Regions from separate parts of the Streptococcus iners subsp. hyiners genome, predicted to be linked through region 2. Evidence: predicted binding sites of a transcription regulator. Region 2 holds the regulator's gene; each other region holds the start of a gene.
What was found. Region 2 encodes Rex, which represses fermentation and respiration genes when NADH is low (regulators of the CRP and FNR family bind a similar motif). Its sites were predicted from a motif close to TTGTGAANTANTTCACAA; they were not measured.

Region 1 (4,290 bases), 910 kb from region 2:
AGCAATACAATTATGCAGAAATTCGCACACCGATCTTCGAGCATTACGAGGTCATCAGTCGTTCGGTTGGCGACACCACGGATATTGTGACCAAGGAGATGTACGATTTCTATGACAAGGGGGACCGCCATATCACTCTTCGTCCAGAAGGCACGGCACCGGTTGTTCGCTCCTATGTAGAGAACAAGCTCTTTGCCCCAGAAGTGCAAAAGCCTGCTAAGTTCTACTACATGGGTCCAATGTTCCGTTACGAGCGCCCACAAGCTGGTCGTCTGCGCCAGTTCCACCAGATTGGTGTTGAGTGCTTTGGCTCTAGCAACCCAGCAACAGATGTGGAAACCATTGCCATGGCTTATCACTTCTTTGGAGAGTTGGGTATCAGAGGTATCCGCCTCCACCTCAATAGTTTGGGTAATCCTGAGAGCCGTGCCGCTTATCGCCAGGCCTTGATTGACTACCTGACACCGCTCAAGGACCAGCTATCTAAGGATAGCCAGCGCCGTCTAGAAGAAAATCCCCTGCGTGTGTTGGATTCCAAGGAAAAAGAAGACAAGGTCGCTGTGGAAAACGCACCGTCTATCCTGGACTATCTGGACGAAGAAAGTACAGCCCACTTTGAAGCGGTCAAGTCTATGTTGGACAGCCTAGGTATTGCTTACACCATTGACACCAACATGGTACGCGGTCTGGACTACTACAACCACACTATTTTTGAGTTTATGACAGAGGTTGGTGGCAATGACCTGACCATCTGTGCCGGTGGACGTTATGATGGATTGGTGACCTACTTTGGCGGACCAGAAACGCCAGCTTTTGGCTTTGGTATGGGGATTGAGCGCCTCATCCTCGTCCTTGAAAAGCAAGGCATTGACCTTCCTCTCGACACCCAGTTGGATGTCTACATCGCAGTTTTGGGTCAGGAAGCAAATGGCGGAGCGCTAGACTTGGTTCAAGCTATCCGCAAACAAGGTTTCCGAGCAGAGCGCGATTATCTGGACCGCAAGCTCAAGGCCCAGTTCAAGTCAGCAGATGTCTTTGGAGCCAAGACCATTATCACACTTGGTGGAAGCGAGCTGGAAAGCGGACAGGTTGTGGTAAAAAATAACCAGACTAGAAGTCAAGTTGAAACAAGCCTGGAAATCTTAAAAACAGATTTCGCAAGTATTTTAGAAAAATTAGAGAAGTAGTAGCGAGGGCTACTACTTTTTTCTGGTTCTAAAAGCAAAAAAGAAGCGACAATTGGGTCGCTTCTAACTTTAGTAGAGTAGAAATTAGTGACTGTGGCAGAAGTCAAGTACCATACGGCCTTGGATAGTACCGGCAGCCATTTCATCAAAGACGGCTTCTGCATCTTCTACAGGGCGTTTTTGAACAACCGGAACAACTAGGCCTAGAGCACCGAAGTGGAAGGCTTCTTCTAGGTCTTTACGAGTACCAACTAGAGAGCCGACAACCTTGATACCGTCTAGTACTGTTTTGACAATGCTGAGGTCCATGTATTCAGATGGAAGTCCGACTGCAACCACATAACCGCCTGCACGAACGCTGTCAATAGCCTGGTTGAAGGCAACCTTAGAAACAGCCGTTACGACAGTTGAGTGAGCACCGCCGCCAGTTACTTCCTTGATATAGCCAGGCACGTCTTCCACTTCAAGACCATTGATGATGACATCTGCACCGACTTCCTTGGCTAATTCCAATTTGTCATTATTGATATCTACAGCGATAACGTGGGCATTGAACACTTTCTTAGCGTATTGGACTGCAAGGTTGCCTAGTCCACCAGCACCGTAAATGACAATCCATTGACCTGGTTCTAGGTGTGCTTCCTTAATAGCTTTATAACAAGTAACGCCCGCACAAGTGATAGAACTTGCTTGAGCTGGATCAAGACCTTCTGGAACTTTTACCGCATAGTCAGCTGTTACGATACATTGCTCAGCCATACCACCGTCAACAGAGTAGCCTGCATTTTTTACAGTACGGCAGAGGGTTTCACGGCCAGTAGTACAGTATTCGCAAGTACCACAACCTTGGAAGAACCAAGCAACGCTGACACGGTCGCCGACCTTCAGGCTAGTCACATCAGGGGCAATTTCAGTTACGACACCAATCCCTTCATGCCCAAGAACACGGCCAGGGACCTTGCCAAAATCACCTTGAGCAACGTGTAGGTCAGTATGGCAGACACCACAATATTCAATCTGAACCAGAGCTTCGCCAGTTTCAAGTGGACGAAGTTCTTTTTCAACAACGACAACACCAGTAGATTCTGGATTAACGACAACTGCTTTCATGGCAGACCTCCTATTTATTGTAGCACATTTTTTGAATGTGTTAATATAGATATTTTCTTGTTAATAATATCACATAAAACAAGAAAATGCAAGTAAATCAGAAGAGAGGGCTGTGTATCTGCTTTTGAAAACAATCAGATAATTACTGAAATTTTTTCATAAAAAGCCATTTACTTGTAAGCGTTTTCTTGTTAAAATAGAAACCAAGGGGGTTAGTTGTTAGATTTTTATGTCCTAGGTTTATTTTTGAAGCTGTTAACAGATAAATTTCAGAAAGTTTTCTGAAATGTACTCCAGATAAACAAAAAGAAAGCGTTTTCAAAAATAAAACAGAAAAAATGTGAAAAAAATAACAAATTCTCTTTACAAATAAAATAAAAAGTTGTAGAATAAGATTGTGAAAAAATTAACAAAATGTTAATAAGAAAATTTGGAGGAACACAATGGCTGATAAAAAAGTTGTATCACCAGAAGAAAAATTAGCAGAAGCTCGCAAGCACGTTGATGAGCTTGTTCAAAAAGGTTTGGTTGCTCTTGATGAGTTCCGCAAACTTGGTCAAGAAGAGGTAGACTACATTGTAGCTAAGGCTTCGGTAGCTGCTCTCGACAAGCACGGTGAACTGGCAATGCACGCTTTTGAAGAAACCAAACGTGGTGTATTCGAAGATAAGGCAACTAAAAACTTGTTTGCCTGCGAGCACGTTGTTAACAATATGCGCCATACAAAAACAGTTGGTGTCATCGAAGAAGATGATGTAACCGGCTTGACCTTGATTGCTGAGCCAGTTGGTGTTATCTGTGGTATCACTCCAACGACTAACCCAACGTCAACAGCTATTTTTAAAGCCTTGATTGCTTTGAAAACACGTAACCCTATCGTCTTTGCCTTCCATCCATCTGCTCAAGAGTCTTCAGCTCACGCAGCGCGTGTTGTCTATGAAGCAGCTGTGGCAGCTGGTGCTCCAGAAAACTGTATCCAGTGGGTAACAAAACCATCTATGGAAGCAACTTCTGAATTGATGAAGCACGACGGTATTGCGACAATCCTTGCAACGGGTGGTAACGCCATGGTGCGTGCAGCTTACTCTTGTGGTAAACCAGCTCTTGGTGTAGGTGCCGGTAACGTTCCTGCCTATGTTGAAAAATCTGCAAACATCCGTCAAGCTGCTCATGATATCGTGATGTCTAAGTCATTTGACAACGGTATGGTCTGCGCGTCAGAGCAAGCAGTGATCATTGATAAGGAAGTGTATGACGAATTTGTAGCTGAGTTCAAATCTTACAAAACTTACTTTGTTAATAAGAAAGAAAAAGCCCTACTTGAAGAGTACTGCTTCGGTGTAAAAGCCAACAGCAAGAACTGTGCAGAAGGCAAATTGAATGCGGACATCGTAGGTCGTCCAGCTGCATGGATTGCTGAACAAGCTGGTTTCTCAGTTCCAGAAGGTACTAACATCTTGGCAGCTGAAGTTACTGAAATCGGTGAAAAAGAGCCATTGACTCGTGAGAAATTGTCACCAGTTATTGCAGTATTGAAAGTTGAAGGCCGTGAAGAAGGCCTGGCAGCAGCTCGTCAAATGGTTGAATTCCACGGTCTAGGTCACTCAGCAGCTATCCATACAGAAGATGCTGAATTGGCCAAAGAATTTGGTACAATCGTACGTGCGATTCGTGTTATTTGGAACTCTCCATCTACTTTCGGTGGTATCGGTGATGTTTACAATGCCTTCTTGCCATCATTGACACTTGGTTGTGGTTCTTATGGACGTAACTCAATCAGTGATAACGTAAGTGCGATGAACTTGCTCAACATCAAGAAAGTAGGAAGACGTAGAAATAATATGCAATGGTTTAAAGTTCCTTCTAAAACATACTTCGAACGTGATTCTATCCAATACCTCCAAAAATGTCGTGACGTTGAACGTGTGATGATCGTTACGGACCATGCCATGGTAGAACTTGGTTTCTTGGATCGTATTATTGAACAATTGGA
Region 2 (4,290 bases):
AGGACCCTCAAAGTTGCTGAGAAAAATGGATCTCTGGCTGGTTTGACAACGGTATCTGGTGATGAGGACATTATGGTCATTACCGATACAGGTGTGATTATTCGTACAAGTGTTGCCAATATTTCCCAAACTGGTCGTTCAACCATGGGTGTCAAGGTCATGCGTCTAAATGATGAGGCAAAAATTATGACATTTGCACTGGTAGATGCTGCAGATGCTAAGACTGAAGAAGAGCAGGAGTAGTTCTATGTCAAAACGTGCTAAAAGTAAAAAAGGAAAAAGTGGGATTTGGCGTAATCTTCTAGCTTTGCTGCTGGTTTTGATTTCTCTAGCTCTCATCTTTAACACCTCTATCCGTAATTTTATAATTGGATGGAATACCAATAAATACCAAATTTCAAAAGTGACTGCTGAGGACATTGAAAAAAACAAAGAGGCAGAAACTACTTTTGATTTTGAACAGGTTCAGGCAATTTCAACGGAAGCCATATTGGCGGCCCAATGGGAAGCGCAACGGTTGCCAGTAATTGGTGGTATTTCAATCCCAGAACTTGGAATCAATTTACCTATTTTCAAAGGTGTGGGGAACACATCTCTAATGTACGGTGCTGGAACCATGAAGGAAACCCAGGAAATGGGGAAAGGGAATTATGCTTTGGCTAGTCACCACATTTTTGGTGTAGCCGGTGCGGCGGATGTTCTCTTCTCTCCATTGGATAGGGCCCAGAATGGTATGAAAATCTATATCACTGACAAGACCAATGTCTATACTTATGTGATTGACAGTGTGCAGACAGTTACACCTGAGAGTGTCTATGTCATTGATGATGTAGAAGGACGTACAGAAGTAACATTGGTAACTTGTACAGACTATGATGCGACTGCACGGATTATCGTAAAAGGTGTGCTAGAATCAACAACGCCTTATACTGAAACCTCACAAGATATACTTGATTCATTTAACAAATCATATAACCAATATGATTATGGTCAGTAAGGTTTAAGACTGAGAATTTTCTCAGTCTTTTTTCATTTTCTTGCTTGTTTACGAATAAAATAAGTGAGGAGGATTTTATGTACCAAATTGATTTTAAGGAAGAGGCACTTTTGCCACGAGAAAGATTGTTAGAAGTTGGGGCAGAAAAATTAAGTAATCAGGAATTATTGGCTATTTTCATCCGAACTGGAACCAAAAATGAGCCTGTTTCTATCCTGTCCAATAATCTACTCAATCGCTTGGAAAGTCTGGCCGCCCTAAGGGAGCTCTCCATTGAAGAATTGCAGAGCTTGACGGGCATCGGTCGTGTTAAAGCGATTGAAATCAAGGCCATGATTGAGCTAGGAAAACGGATTAACCAGTCGGAGCTATTATTGAATGAACGAATTTTAGGCAGTGAGAAATTGGGTCGAAAGATGATCCAAGAACTTGGAGATAAAAAACAAGAACATCTAGTTGCCCTCTATCTCAATACGCAAAATCAGATTATCTGCCAAAAGACTATTTTTATAGGAAGTGTCAACCGGAGTATTGCTGAGCCAAGAGAGATCTTGCATTACGCGGTAAAATGCATGGCAACATCCATTATCATTGTTCATAATCATCCGTCGGGATCCGTTGAGCCAAGTAGGAACGATTTATTGTTTACCGAGAATTTAAAAAAGTCCTGCGAAACACTAGGACTGGTCTTGTTGGATCATTTGATTGTAGGCAATAAGGATTATTATTCTTTTAGGGAAGAAAGTGAGCTATTTTAGAGGATAAAAAGAGAGGAGCCGGGAATTCGGTTCCTCTGTTCATTATTCACCCTTGCGCATGAAATAGAGAAGGGTTTGCAACTCGCTGGTCAGGTCAACATACTGAACGACTACATCTTTGGGAACCGATAAATTGACCGGAGAGAAACTGAGAATGCCTTTGACACCAGCTTCTACTAATATATCGGTTACCTCTTGAGCCTTGATACTTGGGACAGTCAGAATAGCTGTTTGGGCACCTGCTTCCAAAATACGTTCCTTGATTTCAGAAATAGCATGGATGGGAATATTTTCATCAACGGTTCCAACCGCTGGATTGTCATCCGCTTCAAAGGCCATGACAATTTTCATTTTATTGCGCTCATGGAAGCGGTAGTGGAGTAGGGCACGGCCCATATTTCCGACACCGACAAGCATAACATTTGTAATCGAATTGTCATTGAGAATTTCCGCAAAGAAATCCATCAATTCTTTTACATTGTAGCCAAAGCCACGGCGACCTAGTTCACCGAAGTAGGAGAAGTCACGGCGCACGGTTGCGGAGTCGATACCGATGGCTTCTGCAATTTCCTTGGAGCTAGCTTTTTCAATATTTCCGGCATAAAAGCGTTTAAAGATACGATAGTAGAGCGAAAGGCGCTTGGCAGTTGCGCGCGGGATATCTGCTTTTTTTTCGTTTTTCACAATGACCTCCTTAAATATGGTTGGCGACAATACTATACTAGCTGACTGGTCTAATGCTTATTTTACTTGAGTATAGGCCTACCAATTTTTCATTCATTTTCAATTCTTTCTTCTATTCTAGTCCAAGATTGTGAAAAAATCAACAGATTGGATTGAAAAAGACTAAGCATGAAATCTTGCCTAGTCTAGTGTTTGAAAGTAGCGGTAGAGGTCACCAATGGTTCCTTTATAATCTAACTCGTGACCATCTCGTGTTAGTTTGGTTACAGGATAGTAATCAGGAAGAGTGAGGCAACCTGAGAAGGCCAGTTTGGCTGCATCCAGATTGTCAAATTCCTGTTTTCTGTCTATTTTGTAAGCATCTTGATAGTGAATAATAATCATGCTTAACCTTCCTTGGTAAATAGGTCACGGTCCACTAAGCTATCCATCAAGAAGTAGAATTTTTCCTGGATGACCTTGTTTCCATTTTCTTTAAAGATATTGACCAAGTGCAAGCCAGATTTGTCTGTGATGTTGATTTTAAAACCGTTCAACTCTTTATTGACAATAATCTTTAAAAGAAAACCCTGATTTGAGTTAGGAACTTCTTCCAAGAGGCGCGTGAGTTGGTAGTGCCCTGCTTTTGTTTGTTCAAAAGTGGTATCTCTCAGGGTGTATTTTTTGATGTTAGAGCTAATGTGATAGGTAAATGCGCAATCTTTTAGGTTAACTGATTGTTGAAAGGCCATTTTATCCTCCAATGATTTTTTGTAATTCTGTAAGAAGAATATCAATCTCTTCTAGAGTATTTGTTTCAGATAGGCTGATACGGATGGATTCTTTTAGCCGATGGGAATTTGTTCCGTACATGGCTTCAAGTACATGACTGTTCTGAACAACGCCAGCAGTACAAGCTGACCCACTTGAAACTGCAATTCCAGCCAGGTCTAATCTCATCAGAACTTGCTCATTGAGCTTGTCTGGGAAACCTATGTTGATGACATGAGGGAGATGGGAACCAGCTTGATTGATATAAAATGTAGCCCCATCTAGTCCGGAAATGAGATGTTCTTTCAAACTTTCGATATGGGCTGTATGTAGCTCAAGTAACTGGATTTGTTCCTTGAGGGCAAGTGCCATGGCAGCTATTCCTGGTAGGTTCTCTGTGCCTGCTCGGTGTTGTCGCTCTTGCTTACCTCCATGAATAAGTGCGTCAAATCCTTGCAAGCGACTATATAGAAAACCAACTCCCTTTGGTCCGTGGAATTTATGGGCAGAAGCAGCTAGAAAATCAATCCCATAGTCAGCGGGCTTCACATCCATTTTTCCGATTGCCTGCACAGCATCTACATGGAAGACTGCCTGATGGTCGGCCAATAGTTGACCAATTTCTTTAATGGGAAGCAGTTGACCAGTTTCATTGTTGGCAAACATGGTGCTAACCAAGATGGTATCTGGGCGTAGGGCTTCTTGGATTTGCTGGGCAGTGATGACATGATTGATCGGCTGAATATAGGTTACTTCAAATCCAAAACGCTCCTCAAGATACTGCATGGTATGAAGAACTGCATGGTGCTCGATAGCAGTAGTAATCAGGTGCTTGCCTTTGGCTTGATTGGCAAGGGCATAGCCCTGAATAGCCAAATTATCAGCCTCAGACCCTCCAGCTGTAAAAATGATATGATCTGCTGGGACATCGAGAACTTGGGCGATATCCTGTCTGGCTTGGCGTAAAATTTGGTTGGCTTTGCGACCAGCCTGGTGAATACTGGAAGGGTTGCCATAGGTTTCTTGCGCTACTTCCAACATCCGTTGGAGAGCAGTGGGAGATAGGGCAGTGGTGGCTGCATTATCTAAATAAATCAAATA
Region 3 (4,290 bases), 560 kb from region 2:
GCGCAAAAACTAGATGATATTTACAATTCCAGCGAGTATGTGATAAACTTTCATTATCCTCTCTCATGAGGTACCTCCTATTTGATTTGATGTAGTGGCGGGGAAACCACTTCTATCTTATCACTTTGGGAGGATTTTTTAATACCTCGCTAGAAGCTCTACTGAACCACTAGCATAGCTAGTGGTTTTCAGGGGACAAAAAAGTCGCTAGACTATTCTAGCGACTTTCTTATTATACACGCTCAACTTTACCTGATTTGAGAGCACGAGCTGAAGCCCAAACTTTTTTAGGTTTGCCATCAATCAAAACAGTAACTTTTTGAAGGTTTGGTTTAACTGCGCGTTTCGTTTGGTTCATAGCGTGTGAACGGTTGTTACCTGATACAGTCTTACGACCAGTAAAATAACATACTTTAGCCATTGTATATTCCTCCTCATTTGATCAAATATATCGGATGTGCTAGCACCACATACCATACTATTCTATCAGAAAAGTATGGACTTGGCAAGAAATATTTTTATTTTTTATTTGCATTCTTCTTGCTAGCTAAGCTAGAACGATTTCAGATAGTTGGAATTTATTTTACTTCTATAAAAGAACTTCATTTTGCTTTAGCAGAAATAAGGCTTAGACAATAGGTGCACGGACCAGGTTTGCAAAAAAAGAACCCAACATTTGTCAGGTTCTCAGTATTATTCTAATTAAGCTTTGTTTGCTCGAAATCAAAAATTTCTTCGCAGTAATATTAAGCTTTATTCGCTGAACCAAATACGTCGATACGCTCTTCAACAGATGCTTGGATAGCTTTTACGCCGTCAGCCAAGAATTTACGTGGGTCAAAGAGTTTTTTCTTGTCGTATTCTGCTTCATTTGCTTCATAAGCTGCTGCAAATTTACGAGTTGCGTTTGCAAATGCGATTTGGCACTCAGTGTTAACGTTGACTTTAGCAACACCCAATTTGATTGCTTCTTGGATTTGCTCATCTGGAATACCAGAACCACCGTGCAATACGATTGGGAAACCTGGTACAGCTTCAGTCAATTTACGCAAGTGGTCAAGATCAAGACCTTCCCAGTTTGCTGGGTATGGACCGTGGATGTTACCAATACCAGCTGCCAAGAAGTCAATACCAGTTGCAACCATTGCTACTGCATCTTCGATTGGAGCCAATTCGCCAGTACCAACGATACCGTCTTCTTCACCACCGATAGTACCAACTTCAGCCTCAACTGAGATACCTTTAGCGTGAGCCAATTCTACAACTTCTTTAGCTTTTGCAAGGTTTTCTTCCACTGGAAGGTGTGAACCGTCAAACATGATAGAAGTGTAACCAACTTCGATACACTCAAGTGCATCTTCGTAGTGACCATGGTCAAGGTGAATAGCAACTGGAACTGTGATGTTCATTGACTCGATCAAGTTAGCGATCAAGTTACGAGCTACTTTGTAACCACCCATGTACTTAGCTGCACCCATAGAAGTTTGGATAAGAACTGGAGCTTGTTTTGCTTCTGCTGCACGCAAGATAGCTTGAGTCCACTCAAGGTTGTTTGTGTTAAATCCACCAACTGCATAACCGTTGTCACGCGCTGCTTGGACAAATTTTTCTGCTGAAACTAATGGCATTTCGATAGCCTCCTAATATTTTTTGAGGTTATACCTCATACCCTTCTATTCTACCATTTTTATTTTGAAAATGCTAGCTGAAACTATAGGGTTTTGAGAAAATTTTCACATAAGTTTCATGATAAAGTAACTTCTCTTCCTTAAATCCACTTACTTCATATTCTCTAAGTTTTTAAATTTTCCAGCGGGACTTGACAAGCCTCCGATGACTTTCAACTTCATTTATAGAAACTAAGTTTCAAATTAAAGAGAATGATGAACAAGGATATACTCAAAAAGACAAAGCAAAAGGACTAGCCTGAGCTAGTCCACTGATGCGGAGAGTGGGACTTGAACCCACACGATCTAAAGCGATCACAGGATCCTTAGTCCTGCGCGTCTGCCAATTCCGCCATCCCCGCTTAACACAAGATTTAGTATAACACGAGAATAGAGGACTGTCAACACTTTTTTTGAAAAAAATAATTATTTTGTTCATTTTTATTTTCGAACCTTGATTTACAAAGTTATTGTAGCACCCAAACTATTCTAGCCTAATCACCTCATCGTATCTTTCTTTATACATACTACGGTGACTAATATGAAGCAGGGTTTGTCCTTGCTCCGCTAGCAAGGCTTGTTCAACAGATTTGAAGGTTTCATCATCCAAACCAGACAGGGTTTCATCCAAGATTAGAATCGGTTTTCCTAGAAGTAGAACACGAATGATTACTAGCAGTTGTTGCTGACCACCAGAAAGACTGGTCGTTTCATCAAATCTTTCAGTCATCATACTTTCCTTATTAGGAAAACGTTCTGATAAACCAAATCGATGGAGCCACTTGAATACTCGTTCATCATCTACTACTCTCCCAAGAGTGATATTGTACCAGATACTATCTTGAAAAAGATTGACTTTTTGGGGTACAAAGCTGATATAGGATTGGACGGTTTCATAAGACAGGTACGACAGGGCTTGGTCATTTAAGTAAATTCCTGGAACTCTCTCTTTTGTATTTTGCGTCAGTAGATGGACCAGGGTTGACTTACCCACACCACTCTCTCCTTGAATCAAGTATTTCTTGCCGGCATCAAATTGTAGATGAAGGTGGTTGAACAAGCTACCATGATCCACTCGGTAGTCAAGACCTTCTATACGTAGAGTTGAGAAATTTGGATTTCCGCTAACTTCAGCAAAGTCAACAGTATCATTTCCTACCAAATCTTTTCGGATTGTTCGAACAGAGGTCATATCTGAGATAGATGAAGCAATCAGTCCGACTGGTGAAATTAGCTCTAGCGAAATGCTATAAATGGCAACAAGGGCACCCAAACTCATCTGTCCTGTTAAAACCTTTTGTCCGCCGATAAAGAGAATGATCATTGTCGTCAGGTAGAAAAAGAAACCTGAGCCTATATTGACCACAGCCGTTAGAAAGGCGCGCTTATCTTCTTGAGTATTTATCTGCTGGTATTGCTGATTTATTTTTTTGTAAAATTGCTGACCAAGACCATTGTTTTTGACAAGCAATAAATTGCCCAACAAATCCTGAAGTTTGGACTGGTAAGAAACTTTCTCTAGTGAGATAGCTTCCTCTACCTTGGTTCGATAGCTATTAACCAAATACGGAATGCCTACAGGAATGGTCGACACCAACAAAATCGTAAGAGATACTTGAATGTCCAGAGAAAACAAGGCGATACTAGCAATCAGAAAAGACACCAGACCCTGATAAAGTGAAAAAAAGGTATCGTAATAAAGTTCTGTAACCCTTTCGATGTCGTTATTGATTTTAGAAACATAGCCACTGACCTCTGATTGACTAAGGAGACTTCTTCCAGTTAGAATGCGACCAACCAGCGTAGCTTGAATCTTATAAGAAATCTGATTTAGAAAACGTTGATTGCTAATCTGCCTCACCAATTCCGCCGCCAGTAAAAGTAGAACGACGCCCACTATCAACAGGATGCTGTCGTAAAATGCAAGACTGTCTTTCGCAGTTAGGCTATCAATAATATTAGATATATGGTAGTTAAAAAAGATATTTAAGGCCGCCACAATGGTAATACAAATCACGGTCAACATAAAGTGTAATTTCTTCACAGTAGTTCTCCTTCAATATCTTTAGTATACCATATCCAAGTATTTTGTGAAATTGACAACATATATGTAATAGATTTTTTCGCATGATAGCAAAAGGTTGACCTAAGCCAACCTTCTTCATTTATTTTTCATTCTCAACCGCTGCTGTGACAAAGGCGGTGTAAAGCCCTTCTGGGCGGTTTGGTCGAGATTGGAGTTCTGGATGATACTGACAGGCCACAAAGAACTTATTCTCAGGGATTTCGACAATCTCAACCAAGCGGTTGTCTGGTGATACACCTGAGAAAACAAAGCCAGCTGCTTCAAATTGTTGACGGAAGTCATTGTTAAACTCGTAACGGTGGCGGTGGCGACGTTGGACAACTTCTTGATTGTCATAGGCTGCAGCAGCCTTGGAGCCACGTTTGAGTTTGCTTGGATACAGCCCCAGACGGAGCGTTCCCCCCAAGTCTTCCACGCCAATTTGATCACGCATGATATCGATAATCGGATACTTGGTTTCAGGATCCAGCTCAAAACTATTGGCACCTTCTAGGCCAAGGACGTGGCGGGCAAATTCCACACAGGTCAACTGCATGC

Region 1: the regulator Rex is predicted to act here: its motif matches at 2,355-2,372, upstream of adhP (alcohol dehydrogenase AdhP).
Region 3: the regulator Rex is predicted to act here: its motif matches at 1,722-1,739, upstream of PW220_RS08555 (class II fructose-bisphosphate aldolase).

Annotation. Positions count from the first base shown of each region.
Region 1 is NZ_CP118734.1:234,982-239,271, forward strand. It holds gene hisS (histidine--tRNA ligase) at 1-1,187, shown strand, start outside; gene adhP (alcohol dehydrogenase AdhP) at 1,272-2,297, opposite strand; gene adhE (bifunctional acetaldehyde-CoA/alcohol dehydrogenase) at 2,741-4,290, shown strand, end outside.
Region 2 is NZ_CP118734.1:1,149,578-1,153,867, reverse strand. It holds gene gyrA (DNA gyrase subunit A) at 1-243, shown strand, start outside; gene PW220_RS05785 (class A sortase) at 248-997, shown strand; gene radC (RadC family protein) at 1,075-1,755, shown strand; gene PW220_RS05775 (redox-sensing transcriptional repressor Rex) at 1,798-2,439, opposite strand; gene PW220_RS05770 (DUF4649 family protein) at 2,620-2,823, opposite strand; gene PW220_RS05765 (DUF1831 domain-containing protein) at 2,826-3,170, opposite strand; gene PW220_RS05760 (cysteine desulfurase family protein) at 3,172-4,287, opposite strand.
Region 3 is NZ_CP118734.1:1,708,364-1,712,653, forward strand. It holds partial or broken gene tnpA (IS200/IS605 family transposase) at 1-67, opposite strand, end outside; gene rpmB (50S ribosomal protein L28) at 233-421, opposite strand; gene PW220_RS08555 (class II fructose-bisphosphate aldolase) at 747-1,628, opposite strand; tRNA gene PW220_RS08560 (tRNA-Leu) at 1,944-2,029, opposite strand; gene PW220_RS08565 (ATP-binding cassette domain-containing protein) at 2,152-3,711, opposite strand; gene PW220_RS08570 (CTP synthase) at 3,833-4,290, opposite strand, start outside.